Regions from separate parts of the Klebsiella sp. PK01 genome, predicted to be linked through region 4. Evidence: predicted binding sites of a transcription regulator. Region 4 holds the regulator's gene; each other region holds the start of a gene.
What was found. The regulator CRP, encoded in region 4, controls carbon source genes, mostly activating them, when cyclic AMP is high. The targets are predictions, from matches to a motif close to ATGTGANNNNNNTCACAT.
Positions count from the first base shown of each region.

Region 1: a site for CRP is predicted at 1,389-1,406, ahead of AC22LX_RS08425 (YfcZ/YiiS family protein). Genes of this name have one in related genera too.
Region 2: a site for CRP is predicted at 1,820-1,837, ahead of focA (formate transporter FocA). Genes of this name have one in related genera too.
Region 3: a site for CRP is predicted at 1,738-1,755, ahead of drpB (cell division protein DrpB). Genes of this name have one in related genera too.

Region 1 covers NZ_JBYEZM010000002.1:682,275-685,441, reverse strand. The annotation lists gene fadL (long-chain fatty acid transporter FadL) at 1-1,139, opposite strand, end outside; gene AC22LX_RS08425 (YfcZ/YiiS family protein) at 1,511-1,795, shown strand; gene fadI (acetyl-CoA C-acyltransferase FadI) at 1,955-3,167, shown strand, end outside.
Region 2 covers NZ_JBYEZM010000007.1:96,428-99,594, reverse strand. The annotation lists gene pflB (formate C-acetyltransferase) at 1-851, opposite strand, end outside; gene focA (formate transporter FocA) at 903-1,760, opposite strand; gene ycaO (30S ribosomal protein S12 methylthiotransferase accessory factor YcaO) at 2,142-3,167, opposite strand, start outside.
Region 3 covers NZ_JBYEZM010000002.1:328,129-331,295, forward strand. The annotation lists gene AC22LX_RS06850 (DNA cytosine methyltransferase) at 1-610, opposite strand, end outside; gene AC22LX_RS06855 (phosphohydrolase) at 668-1,363, opposite strand; gene drpB (cell division protein DrpB) at 1,406-1,687, opposite strand; gene ompC (porin OmpC) at 2,234-3,167, shown strand, end outside.
Region 4 covers NZ_JBYEZM010000005.1:469,536-472,702, forward strand. The annotation lists gene AC22LX_RS18475 (YccS/YhfK family putative transporter) at 1-878, opposite strand, end outside; gene crp (cAMP-activated global transcriptional regulator CRP) at 929-1,561, opposite strand; gene AC22LX_RS18485 (OsmC family protein) at 1,866-2,270, shown strand; gene AC22LX_RS18490 (phosphoribulokinase) at 2,333-3,167, opposite strand, start outside.

The sequences.
Region 1 (3,167 bases), on a different contig from region 4:
ATAGAGATGGAGCGGGTGCCAGCCGGAATCGGGCTATCATCGAAGGCGATACCGGTACGGAAGGTCCAGTTATCGTCATAGTAATAGGTGGTACCCAGCGCGATGCGATAAGCATCTTTAAAGCCTTCATCTTTATAGAACAGCGTCTGACCATTGCTGCCGGTGGCCTTCAGCTCCTGGAACTGGCTCCAGCTGGTGTAGGTCAGGCTATAGTGCACTGCCCACTGCGGCGCGACGCGGTTATAACCCGACAGCTCCCACATTTCTGGCAGATTGAGAGTCAGCGCGCCGTTAGTGGTACGGCCATCGGTACCGGCCGGTAGACCGAAGTTGCCGAGGATCTGGTTATACGCGGACGGCAGATCGCTCTTATAGTTGCCATCAAAGTCGATTTTAACTTCAGAGCGGTAGGTGAAACCGTAGCGGTTGTTTTTGTCCAGCTCATACAGGATACCGGCGTTCCAGCCGAAGCCCCATTCGTTGCCGTTCAAATGCGCAATCTGAGTGTCTGCAGGGATCTGGGAGACCCGGCCCGCTAGCGCTGGAGGCAGCTTGCCGGAACCGGCAACGATTTGTCCTAAATCACCTGCGTAGCGTTCGATTTTCGCTTTCGCATACACCGCATCAAACCCTAAACCAAAGCTCCAGTTGCTGTTCAGGCGATAGGCGCCGCTTAAATTGAGGTTAACGGTGGTGAGATCGGTTTTGCCACCCATACTGCCGGCAGCATAGTCATCAGCAAACTCAGTCGCGAGACCATAGTTAGAGGTAATAGATGCGCCCCAACCAAACTGCTCGTTTATTGGCGAAACAAAGTGGAAGTTTGGTACCCATGCCGTTGGGGCAATATTGTCTGCATTCAGACTTTTACCGGTAGGCGAGGTACCAGAAACATTAACGTCCGGGTCGACGAAGACGGCGCCTGCCGACATCGTCGGGCGGTCAAACATCATGATTAACGCGGGGTTACGGCTGGCGTTGCCCGCATCGTCAGCGATTGCCCCTTCACCGGAATAGGCACGACCAAGACCGGAAGAGGAGAATTCATTTAACTGGAATCCTGCGGACCAGGCTTGGGTTGAAACAAGTGCTACAGCCACTGCAAGGGCAGATTGGGTAAAGCGGGTTTTCTGGCTCATGCCCATAACCTCATTGAGTTATTTTTATTTAAACTATGTTACATGCCGTAACAGAAGCGCGAAGTGTAGGGTCTGCTTTACGACAGAGAAATCAGACCAGTGGCCTGAGTATAGGTCTGACCAGATGAGTTGTTGCAAGTTTGTTTATGAGATTTTTCAATTGTGATAACAGAAACGCGATCCAGCTGGCAAAATTGCCCCGGTGCGTCATGCCCAAAGTGGGGCATTTTTGTTTTGGATCATTTTTAAGTGTGATTTCTGTCACTTAACCGTTTTCTTGCTATTAACAACTGGAGGGCGGCCGGGGGCGGGCGTAAAATAGGCGCATTATTTGTCTGGCACCAAAGGTGCATATACAGAGGAAATCTACGATGAGTAAATGTAGCGCTGATGAAACCCCAGTTTGCTGCTGTATGGATGTTGGCACCATTGTGGACAACACCGACTGCACCGCCTCCTACAGCCGCGTGTTTGCCAACCGCGCTGAAGCGGAAGCGACGCTCGCCGCGCTGAGCGAAAAAGCCCGCAATGTTGAGTCTGAACCGTGCAAAATTAACTCGACGTTCACCGATGTTGACGGCGGCGTGCAGCTGAATATCGATTTTGTTTTTAGCTGCGAAGCGGAATCGCTGATCTTCCAGCTGGGGTTACGTTAATCCTCTCTCTTAACGCCTCTTTCCTGAGGCGTTATCTTTTCTATTCAATGTGTTTTGGCTCCCACTTTTTCTCTTCCCCGATTGGCTTAATGTAAAAAATTAGTTAAGACTAGTTATCAGGTCAGACCACTTGGTTTTATCGGTTAACAGGGGAGTGTTATGAGTCAGGCATTACCGCTTATCACCCGTCAGGGCGATCGCATTGCCATTGTCAGCGGTTTACGTACCCCATTTGCCCGTCAGGCGACGGCGTATCACGGCGTTCCGGCCGTTGATCTGGGTAAAATGGTCGTCGGCGAAATGCTGGCGCGCAGTGAAGTTCCCCCGGAAGTGATTGAACAGCTGGTCTTTGGCCAGGTTGTGCAGATGCCGGAAGCGCCTAATATTGCTCGTGAAATCGTGCTCGGTACCGGCATGAATGTGCATACCGACGCCTATAGTGTTAGTCGCGCCTGCGCCACCAGTTTTCAGGCGGTAGCCAATATTGCCGAAAGCCTGATGGCCGGCACGATCCGCGCGGGCATTGCCGGCGGCGCGGATTCCTCTTCCGTTCTCCCCATCGGCGTGAGTAAAAAACTGGCCCGCACCCTGGTGGATGCCAATAAAGCGCGTACCCTTGGTCAACGGCTAAAACTCTTTTCCCGCCTGCGCCTGCGCGATCTTTTACCGGTGCCGCCAGCTGTCGCGGAATACTCAACCGGCCTGCGGATGGGCGACACCGCTGAGCAGATGGCGAAAACCTGGGGCATCAGCCGTGAAGATCAGGACGCGCTGGCGCTGCGCTCGCATCAGCTTGCCGCCCGCGCCTGGGAAGAGGGCAAATTGGCCAGTGAAGTGATGACGGCCTATGTGCCGCCTTATCGCGAGCCGCTGGAACAGGACAACAATATTCGTAAAAATTCAACCCTCGCGGATTACCAGAAGTTACGTCCGGCGTTCGATCGTAAACACGGCAGCGTGACGGCAGCAAACAGTACGCCGCTTACCGACGGCGCCGCCGCGGTGATCATGATGACCGAATCCCGGGCCAAAGAGTTGGGGTTAACGCCGCTGGGCTATCTGCGTAGCTACGCTTTCACCGCTATTGATGTCTGGCAGGATATGCTGCTGGGCCCTGCGTGGGCGACTCCCCTGGCGCTCGACAGGGCCGGAATTACCCTTGCAGACCTCACGCTGATTGATATGCATGAGGCTTTCGCGGCGCAGACGTTGGCGAATTTACAATGTTTAGCCAGCAATCGTTTCGCCCGGGAAGTTCTGGGCCGCGCGCAGGCGACCGGGGAAGTCGATGCCAGCAAGTTCAATGTGCTGGGCGGCTCTATCGCTTACGGACACCCCTTTGCGGCGACCGGCGCGCGCATGATTACGCAGA
Region 2 (3,167 bases), on a different contig from region 4:
AGGAAGCTGGAAGTACGACCGAAGGACATTGCCGCGCCGTTCTGAGATTTAACGGCGGCCAGGTAACCGAAGTAGGTCCACTGAATAGCTTCCTGAGCGGTAGTCGCCGGACCGGAGATGTCGTAGCCATATTTAGCCGCCATCTCTTTGATCTGACCCAGCGCGCGATGCTGTTCAGCAATTTCTTCACGCAGACGGATGGTTGCTTCCAGATCTTCGCCGCTTTCCAGTTTCGCCTGCAGCGAGTTGAACTGGGCGAATTTGTCTTTCATCAGGAAGTCGATACCGTACAGCGCAACGCGACGATAGTCACCGATGATACGACCACGGCCGTAAGCATCCGGCAGACCGGTCAGTACGCCGGATTTACGGCAGCGCAGGATGTCCGGGGTATATACGTCGAAAACGCCCTGGTTGTGAGTTTTACGGTACTCGGTGAAGATTTTTTTCAGCATCGGGTCCAGTTCGCGATTGTACGCTTTGCAGGAACCTTCAACCATTTTGATACCGCCGAACGGGATAATCGCACGTTTCAGCGGGGCTTCAGTTTGCAGACCAACGATTTTCTCGAGCGCTTTCTCGATGTAGCCCGCGTCGTGAGAAGTGATGGTGGATGCGAGGGAAGTGTCGAAATCAACAGGCGCGTGAGTGCGGTTTTCCTGTTTAACGCCTTCCATTACGCTGTCCCACAGCTTGGTGGTCGCATCAGTTGCGCCAGCCAGGAAGGATTCGTCACCTTCATATGGGGTGTAGTTTTTCTGGATAAAGTCACGTACGTTGACTTCGTTCTGCCAGTCACCTTTCGCAAAACCTTCCCAGGCTGTGGCTAACTTTTCATTAAGCTCGGACATGTAACACCTACCTTCTTAAGTGGATTTTTTATTTACTGCCTGAGACAACCATTAATGATGATCGTCGCCACGCAGGTAAATGACCCAGTATGTCAACCCAACCAACAAACCACCGCCGATGATGTTTCCGATAGTGACTGGAATCAGGTTATCAGTGATGAAGTTCATAACGGTTAAGTGAGAAAAACTCTCCGGAGTTGAACCGATAGCGGTCCAGAATTCCGGGCTTGCAAAGTTGCGAATTACGATACCCATCGGGATCATAAACATATTAGCGATGCTGTGTTCAAAGCCGCTGGCGACAAACATCGCAACCGGCAACACCATGATCATCGCTTTGTCCATCAGGCTGCGGCCGGAGTAGCTCATCCAGACTGCCAGACACACCATCAGGTTAGCCAGGATACCCAGGCAGACGGCTTCAATAAACGTGTGGTGCATTTTGTGGTCTGCAGTTTGCAGAACATTTAAGCCCCAGCCGCCGTTGGCAGTCATATATTCGCCTGATAACCACATTAACAGTACAAACAGCAGCGCGCCGATCAGGTTTCCAACATAGACGTTAAGCCAGTTTTTTGCCAGCTGACCCCAGGTAATACGCCCGCTGGCTTTCGCCACGACGATCAGTACGGTCGAGGTGAAAAGGTCAGCACCGCAGATGACGCAAAGAATCAGACCTAGTGAGAAGCATACCCCGCCGATAAGTTTGGCAATCCCGAAAGGCATTGCGGCAGTACCGGTGGTCGCCGTGATATAAAACACAAAAGCGATGGAGATGAAGACACCTGCGGTAATCGCCAGATAAAACGTCTTCAGCGGATGTTTCGTCGCTTTATAGACACCTGCTTCTTCGGCGACTTTCGCCATCGCGGCAGGGAGTAAAAGATCAAAAGGGTTGTCAGCTTTCACACTAACTCTCTCTTTATATAAGTTGGCGGTGTGATACTAACAAAGCATTATAGAAGGGAATTTGATGTAGATCATATCCTACCGGAGTCATAGGCCCATTTTGCGTGTGGAATTAGCCTGTTGTGGCTTTATCTTTTTGATTTTTAATGAAAAACTAAATTTTAATATTTGCAAATAATGTTGAAAATTTCCATGAGTGACCATTGTTTACGGTTAATTAAAATGGAGTATTTTTATTAAAATTAACAATCTAAATATCATCAATGTTTGGATTTTACTTATAGTTAACTTTGCACCTACAAAATGGCGTGGTTTTGGAGCAAATCATAAAAAAACGGAGCCGCTGGCGGCCCCGTAACGTTATGGTTTACCCCTAATGGGTTATTTGGCCCAGAAGGCCGCTTTTGCCCGCTGCAGCTTTTCGTAGGCCTTCAGTAAAGACTGATGTGCCGGGAAAGCGCGCAGATCGTTATCGACCGCCTGAAGGCCATAGAATGGCGCCTCTCCGCTCAGGGCGGCGCTAGCGGCTTCCACAGCATCCGCGCCATACATACGGATGAAGGCATTCAGGTACTGCAGCGGCTGGCGCTCTTCTTCCTGGCTAAGCAACAGCAGCGTTTGCAGGCAGCGATAATAGTTGGCGCGCTCAGGGCTGAAGATGGAGGCATTGAATTCCATGGTCCACTCTGTCCAAATCAACGCCTGTTCAAGGTCGCCGCCGGCCAAGGCCAGCATCGCTTTCAGCTCGCCGATACGCAGGGTATACCAGCCATTGTCTTTGCCGGTTGCCAGGCCTAATAGTTCGCGGACGCGCGTGAAATCATCAAGTCCTTCATCGTCCATTTGCTCGATGAGCGCCAGATAATCTTCTTTTTCCCACTCGCTACCCGGCAGGGAGAGAATAGTGTCGCGCAGGTGTGCGCCCATGCTGTTATTAGCGAGCCACAGGTCTTCCGCCGGATAAATATCGGACATCCCCGGAACGATGATCCGGCAGGCGTAGACGCTCAGATGTTCGTAGTCGGCGATATAGACTTCTTTATCTTCGGCTTTGAAGATAGCCATCAGGGTGGCGAACTCTTCTTCAGTGGTGCCGGAGAAATTCCAGTCAACGAACGGATAGTCGGCATCCTGTTTAAACATATCCCAGGAGATCAGGCCGCTGGAATCAATGAAGTGAGTTTCCAGGTTGGCGTGCTCGGCAACTTCTTCGTCATCAAAGGTCGGAGGGGTAAAGACGTCGAGATCTTTCAGACTGCGGCCTTGTAGCAGTTCGGTAACAGTACGCTCCAGCGCCACGCCGAAATCCGGATGGGCGCCGAAAGAGGCGAAGCAGGTGCCGTTAGCCGGGTTAAACAGGACTACGCAGATAACCGGATATTTACCACCAAGAGAGCCATCGTAGGC
Region 3 (3,167 bases), on a different contig from region 4:
GAGTTTCACAGGCAAAACCATGGGCGCGTCCCATGGCATTTTTCTTTGATACCCCGGCGAGGGAAAAGGGCTGGCAAGGGAAGCCCGCCAGCAGCACATCATGTTGCGGGATCGCCTCGCGGATAGACTTCGCCGCCTCTTCATCACTGATATCGCTGCGCTGGCTGAGAGTGATTTCGCGGATATCGGCGTTAAAGCTGTGCTCCTGTGGATCGCAATACCAGTTAGCTTTATAGGTACGTACAGCGTGTTTATTCCACTCGCTGGTAAATACGCACTGCCCGCCAATAGCTTCAAAGCCGTGGCGAATGCCGCCGATGCCGGCGAAGAGATCGATAAAACGAAACGCATAGTCGGGATGATGGCGCGGCGGAATCGGTAAAAGGCTCGCCAGATGCGCACACTCCGCGTTCGTCAACCTGCTCGCCGCACGGCTCACCGTCGCCACCCGTTTGAGTATCGCCGGGCTCCAGTGCTGATCGCCAACAGCAACCAGCTGTGCAACCAGGGTTTTGACATCATATATCGTCATCAGCTGGCGCAATAACGCCTGCGCGTGTTCCCCTGCCGGCTCAGACAGGAGCTTTTCTTTTGGTAAATTTTGCGGCATAACCTCAACCAGCACGGACAATTTTTGCAGAGAGTACCACAAATAGTCGCAACGGATTTAAACCGCAGGCGCAAAGCGGCGCAAAACCGCCTCATCCAACGACAGAGGGTTGCCGCGCAGTTCGGCGCTCAGCTTCGCCATAAATTGCACCAGAAATTGGGCATTATGCACCGCCAGCGCTCTCCCCTGCTCCGTTTGCATGGTCTCAGGCAGGCGTAGCAATTTACTCTGAAAATGGTCGAGGGCATATTTCTTGTCATCAAGATCGCGCTGGTCAGCAAAGGGGTCGTCAGCATCAAACAAAATAGTGTTCAACGCGCCGGAAACGGCAAAGACACGAGCCAGGCCAATCGCGCCCAGAGCCTCCAGACGATCTGCATCTTGCACAATTTTCGCCTCTACGCTTTGCGGTAATATAGCCGCACTAAAGCTATGCGCTTCAATAGCATGCATAACCGCAGGATAACGGTCGGCGGGAAAGTCGGGGAAAGCGCTTTGCAGGATAGACCGCGTTTTTTCTGCCGCCATCCGTGAGGACTGATGACGTTGAGGGTGATTTTTAGCCAGGCTGACAATATCGTGAAAGTAGCAGGCCGTCAGGATAACCAACTGGTCAGCGTCGCTATCGCCGACCAGTTGCTGCGCGGTACTCCAGACACGGCGAAAGTGAGATATATCATGAGCCGCATCTTCCTGCGCATGATGCGCATTTAACCAGTTTTCAAATCGTTGTTGCCATTCAGCTAATAACATGAGCTTTTCCTGATGCCTGGACCCGCTGTGAGCATAGCAACTTTAATCGTGCTGTTCATGTCCCTGAATTTGGGGACGCGTGTACCAGGCTATCGCCCCAAGGATGGACCCCACACCTCCCAGCACCAAGAAACCCAGTAGCGCGCCAATCCATTTGCCTGCCGTTGAACCCAATTCACCATCAATGCTGGCGCCGGGAATGCTTTGAATACGCCCCACTATCCACCAGTACCGCACCATCGCCCATACAAAGTAACCGCAAAAGGCGTAAAAAGCCCATAACGCCAGCTTTCCGCCGGGGCTCCGTTTCGCTTTAGTGTCCATTAAATCCTTCTCCATACTTCAACCACTGCGCATGATCTCCAATCACACAATTGTGATGCGCGTCACATTATACAATTATCGTGCTTATCTGGAAGCATGAGTATGGTGCTAAGCGCTTTCGGCCACCCGCGAACGCAGGATTGGGGCGCTCCCTATATACTATGGATGTGGTCATGTTTTTAAATAAGACGATTTGATGAAATGTAGCGCCATTAATTATAAAATAACATTATTCCAAATGTAATCTATCAATATATAACCTGTCATGCTTTATATTATTTACAGTGCAAATGTCATTTCAATGGGTAATTTAAAAAACATTAATATCAACAAGGAAAATAAAACACCAATAAACCACAGAAATATTAATCACCTAAAGAATAAAAAATACATATATTGAATATAAAATAAATATTTTGAAATATTTTAATATACTTTTATTACATTTTTTATTTAATTAAAAATGAACTTAAGCGGCTAGTATCAATTCGTCATTCCACAGGGAATTAGACAATTCATATTAATTATGATTAAAGGGAATACATAATGAAAAGAAAAGTATTGGCTATTATGCTGCCGGCGTTATTAGCAGCAGGCGCGGCGCACTCTGCGGAAATTTATAACAAAAACGGCAACAAGCTTGACCTCTACGGAAAAGTTGACGGTCTGCACTATTTCTCTGACGATGCTTCTGAAGATGGCGACCAAACCTACGCGCGTTTAGGCGTGAAAGGCGAAACGCAGATCAACGATCAGCTGACCGGCTACGGCCAGTGGGAATACAATATTCAGGCGAACACCACTGAAGGTGAAGGCGCTAACTCCTGGACCCGTCTGGGCTTCGCGGGTCTGAAATTTGCTGACTACGGTTCTCTGGACTACGGCCGTAACTACGGCGTTATCTATGATGTCGAAGCGTGGACCGACGTACTGCCGGAATTCGGCGGCGACAGCTACACCCAAACTGACGTCTTCATGCTTGGCCGTACCAACGGCGTGGCGACCTATCGTAACAGCGATTTCTTCGGCCTGGTTGATGGTCTGAGCTTTGCTCTGCAGTATCAGGGTAATAACGAAAACGCTGGCTCCGGCGAAGGCACCAATAACGGCGGTGATCGTAAACTGGCCCGTGAAAATGGCGACGGTTTCGGTATCTCCTCTTCCTACGATCTCGGCATGGGCATCAGCTTCGGCGCGGCGTATGCTTCTTCTGACCGTACCAACAATCAGGTGGCCGCAGCGGCCAACAGCGCTTACGCCGGCGGCGATAAAGCCGATGCCTGGACCGTGGGCGCGAAATACGATGCTAACAACATCTACCTGGCCGCAATGTACGCGGAAACCCGCAACATGACTTCCTTCGGTAAATCCACCAGCAATCTTGGCGGCGGTATTGCCAACAAGACGCAGAACTTCGAAGTTGTTGCCCAGTATCAGTTCGACGATTTCGGTTTACCGCTGCGTCCATCCGTCGCTTATC
Region 4 (3,167 bases):
TGGAAGCGACGCGGGTAGCGGTGGTAGAGAATATCATCCGCCAGCACCCGCAGACGCGCGGCGACGGTCTGCGCGTTCCAGCGGATAACCGCTTCCGCATGGCTGCGCTCCACCAGTTTTTGTACCTCTTCCGGCTGGTGCAGGCTCACTGAAATATGTTCCTGCAGATCCAGCCCAACCTGGAACGCGCGCAGCAGGCGCTTATGATCGCTACGCTGGTTGGCGGCTAACATATGCATCTGCTGGTAGCATTGGGTAATTAAATCGACCACCTTCTGCTGGCGGGTAAGCAGCGGCGGCAGGGAGGTCGTCGGGTCAGTGTGCTGCGTCAGGAGGCTATATTTGGCCTCGCAATAATTAGCCAGTTCGCGGTAAAGCAGGCTTAACGACTCGCGCAGCGGCTGCTCCCGCCAGAGCCAAAACCAGAACCAGTTAAAGAGTCCGTACCACAAGGTTCCCAGCGCATAGATAAGCAGCGGCTCCCAGATGGGCATATTGCCGGCCAGGCTTAAGGTAAAAATGGCGGCGATAAGCGATGCCGGCAACAGGCGAGCGTGCAGCGAACTGATTTCCGCCGTCACGCCGAGAATCAGCGCCAGCGCGCTGAGGATAAGCGGCAACGGGATGTCCCGCGCCAGAAGCAATTGCACAATCAGGCTGCTGCCGGCAAACAGGCAGCCGCCAACGATCAGGCGTTTGAAAAAGCGTTTATGCGGGGTGTCGAGACCGGCGATATTGCAACAGGCGGGAACTAACGAGAACAGCAACCCTTGCTGCAGATGGCCGAGCAGAAGCCCGATGGCCACAGGTAGACACAGCACCAGCGTTTGCCGCAGTGCGTAGTTGACTTCCGGGTGGTAAATCAGCCTGCGCCACATGGGAGAAACAAAAACGGCGTACTGCGCGGAGCAATACGCCGTTTAGCGACTTAACGGGTACCGTAGACGACGATAGTTTTACCGTGTGCGGAGATCAGATTTTGATCTTCCAGCATCTTCAGAATACGGCCAACCGTCTCACGAGAACAGCCGACGATCTGGCCAATTTCCTGGCGGGTGATTTTGATCTGCATCCCGTCCGGGTGGGTCATGGCATCAGGCTGTTTCGCCAGATTCAGTAAGGTCTGAGCGATACGGCCCGTCACGTCGAGGAAAGCAAGGTTACCGACTTTCTCGGAAGTGACCTGCAGACGACGCGCCATCTGCGAAGAGAGGCGCATCAGGATGTCCGGGTTCACCTGGATTAACTGACGGAATTTTTTGTAAGAGATCTCGGCCACTTCACATGCGGTTTTCGCACGTACCCAGGCACTACGTTCCTGACCTTCTTCAAACAGGCCTAATTCACCGATGAAATCGCCCTGGTTGAGGTAAGAGAGGATCATCTCTTTACCTTCTTCATCCTTGATGAGTACAGCCACGGAGCCTTTTACGATGTAGTAAAGCGTTTCCGCTTTCTCACCCTGGTGAATCAGCGTGCTCTTTGATGGGTACTTATGAATGTGGCAATGAGACAAGAACCATTCAAGGGTAGGGTCTGTTTGCGGTTTGCCAAGCACCATGCGCGGTTATCCTCTGTTATAAGCTATCTCCGGACGCCGACACTACACGGCATCCGGGCATGCAATCGTATTTTTCCCTATGCCTGGGAAGCTGGCTGCTCAATTTATGCAGCCTGTAATGTGAACTCCTCAGCATACATGCGGTACATCAATGTATTACTGTAGCATCCAGACTGTTTTAGCATAGCTTTCACCGCATGTCTCCTGGTGTCTCGCTTCAGCATGACCCAGGTCGCCTTCCGTTGCGAGATTTGTTATGTGCGCGTAATCTGTCAGGAAAATTGCAACAGCGGAGTTAAATTTTATGCAAGCGCGTGTGAAATGGGTGGAAGGTCTAACCTTCATCGGTGAGTCGGCCTCCGGCCACCAGATTTTAATGGATGGCAACTCCGGGGACAAAGCGCCCAGCCCGATGGAAATGGTGCTGATGGCGGCGGGCGGCTGTAGCGCAATTGACGTGGTGTCTATCCTGCAAAAAGGGCGTCAAAACGTCACCAACTGCGAAGTGAAGCTGACCTCTGAACGCCGTGAAGAGGCGCCGCGCCTGTTCACCCATATCAATCTGCACTTTATCGTCACCGGTAAAGAGCTGAAGGATGCGGCGGTGTCCCGTGCGGTGGATTTATCCGCGGAGAAGTACTGCTCGGTGGCGCTGATGCTGGAAAAGGCCGTCAACATCACCCACTCTTACGAAGTGATCGAAGCCTGAGACGAATTGACGTAGCGGGACACTAACCCCGGCAGCACGGCGACCGGGGTTTTATTTTGCCCTTAACTAATGGTTTTGCCTTCCATCAAGCGCTCGACCAGCGGCGCCATAATGAGCTCCATCGCCAGCCCCATCTTACCGCCTGGCACCACCAGGGTGTTCATATGCGAGATAAACGACCCCTGTAGCATCGCCAACAGCCAGGGGTAATCAATCCCCTGCAAATTGCGAAAGTGAATCACCACGAAGCTTTCGTCGAGCGATGGAATGCCTTTGGCGGCAAACGGATTCGAGGTATCGACCGTCGGCACACGCTGGAAGTTGATATGGGTGCGTGAGAACTGCGGGGTGATGAAATTGATATAGTCTTCCATCGAACGCACCACCGAGTCCATCACCGCTTCGCGCGAATGGCCGCGTTCGCTGGTATCGCGAATGAGCTTCTGGATCCATTCAAGGTTGACGATCGGCACCACGCCGACCAGCAGGTCGACATGTTTCGCCACGTCATGCTGCGGCGTCACCACGCCGCCGTGCAGCCCTTCATAAAACAACACGTCGGTCGGTTCAGGCAGCGGTTGCCATGGGGTAAAGGTGCCGGGAACCTGATTCCAGGGAACCGCTTCATCGTAGGTATGGAGGTATTTGCGCGACTGGCCCTTGCCGAATTCGCCGTACTCTAAAAAGGTGCGTTCAAGCAGGCTGAAGTCATTGGCTTCCGGGCCAAAGTAGCTGATGTGTTTGCCCTGATCGCGCGCCTTGCGGATCGCCATGTCCATTTCCGGGCGAGTATAGCGATGGAAGCTATCCCCTTCGACCTCCGCGGCATGCAGGTTCAGTTGCGAGAAAATTTTGCGAAACGCGAGGCTGGTGGTGGTGGTGCCCGCGCCGCTGGAG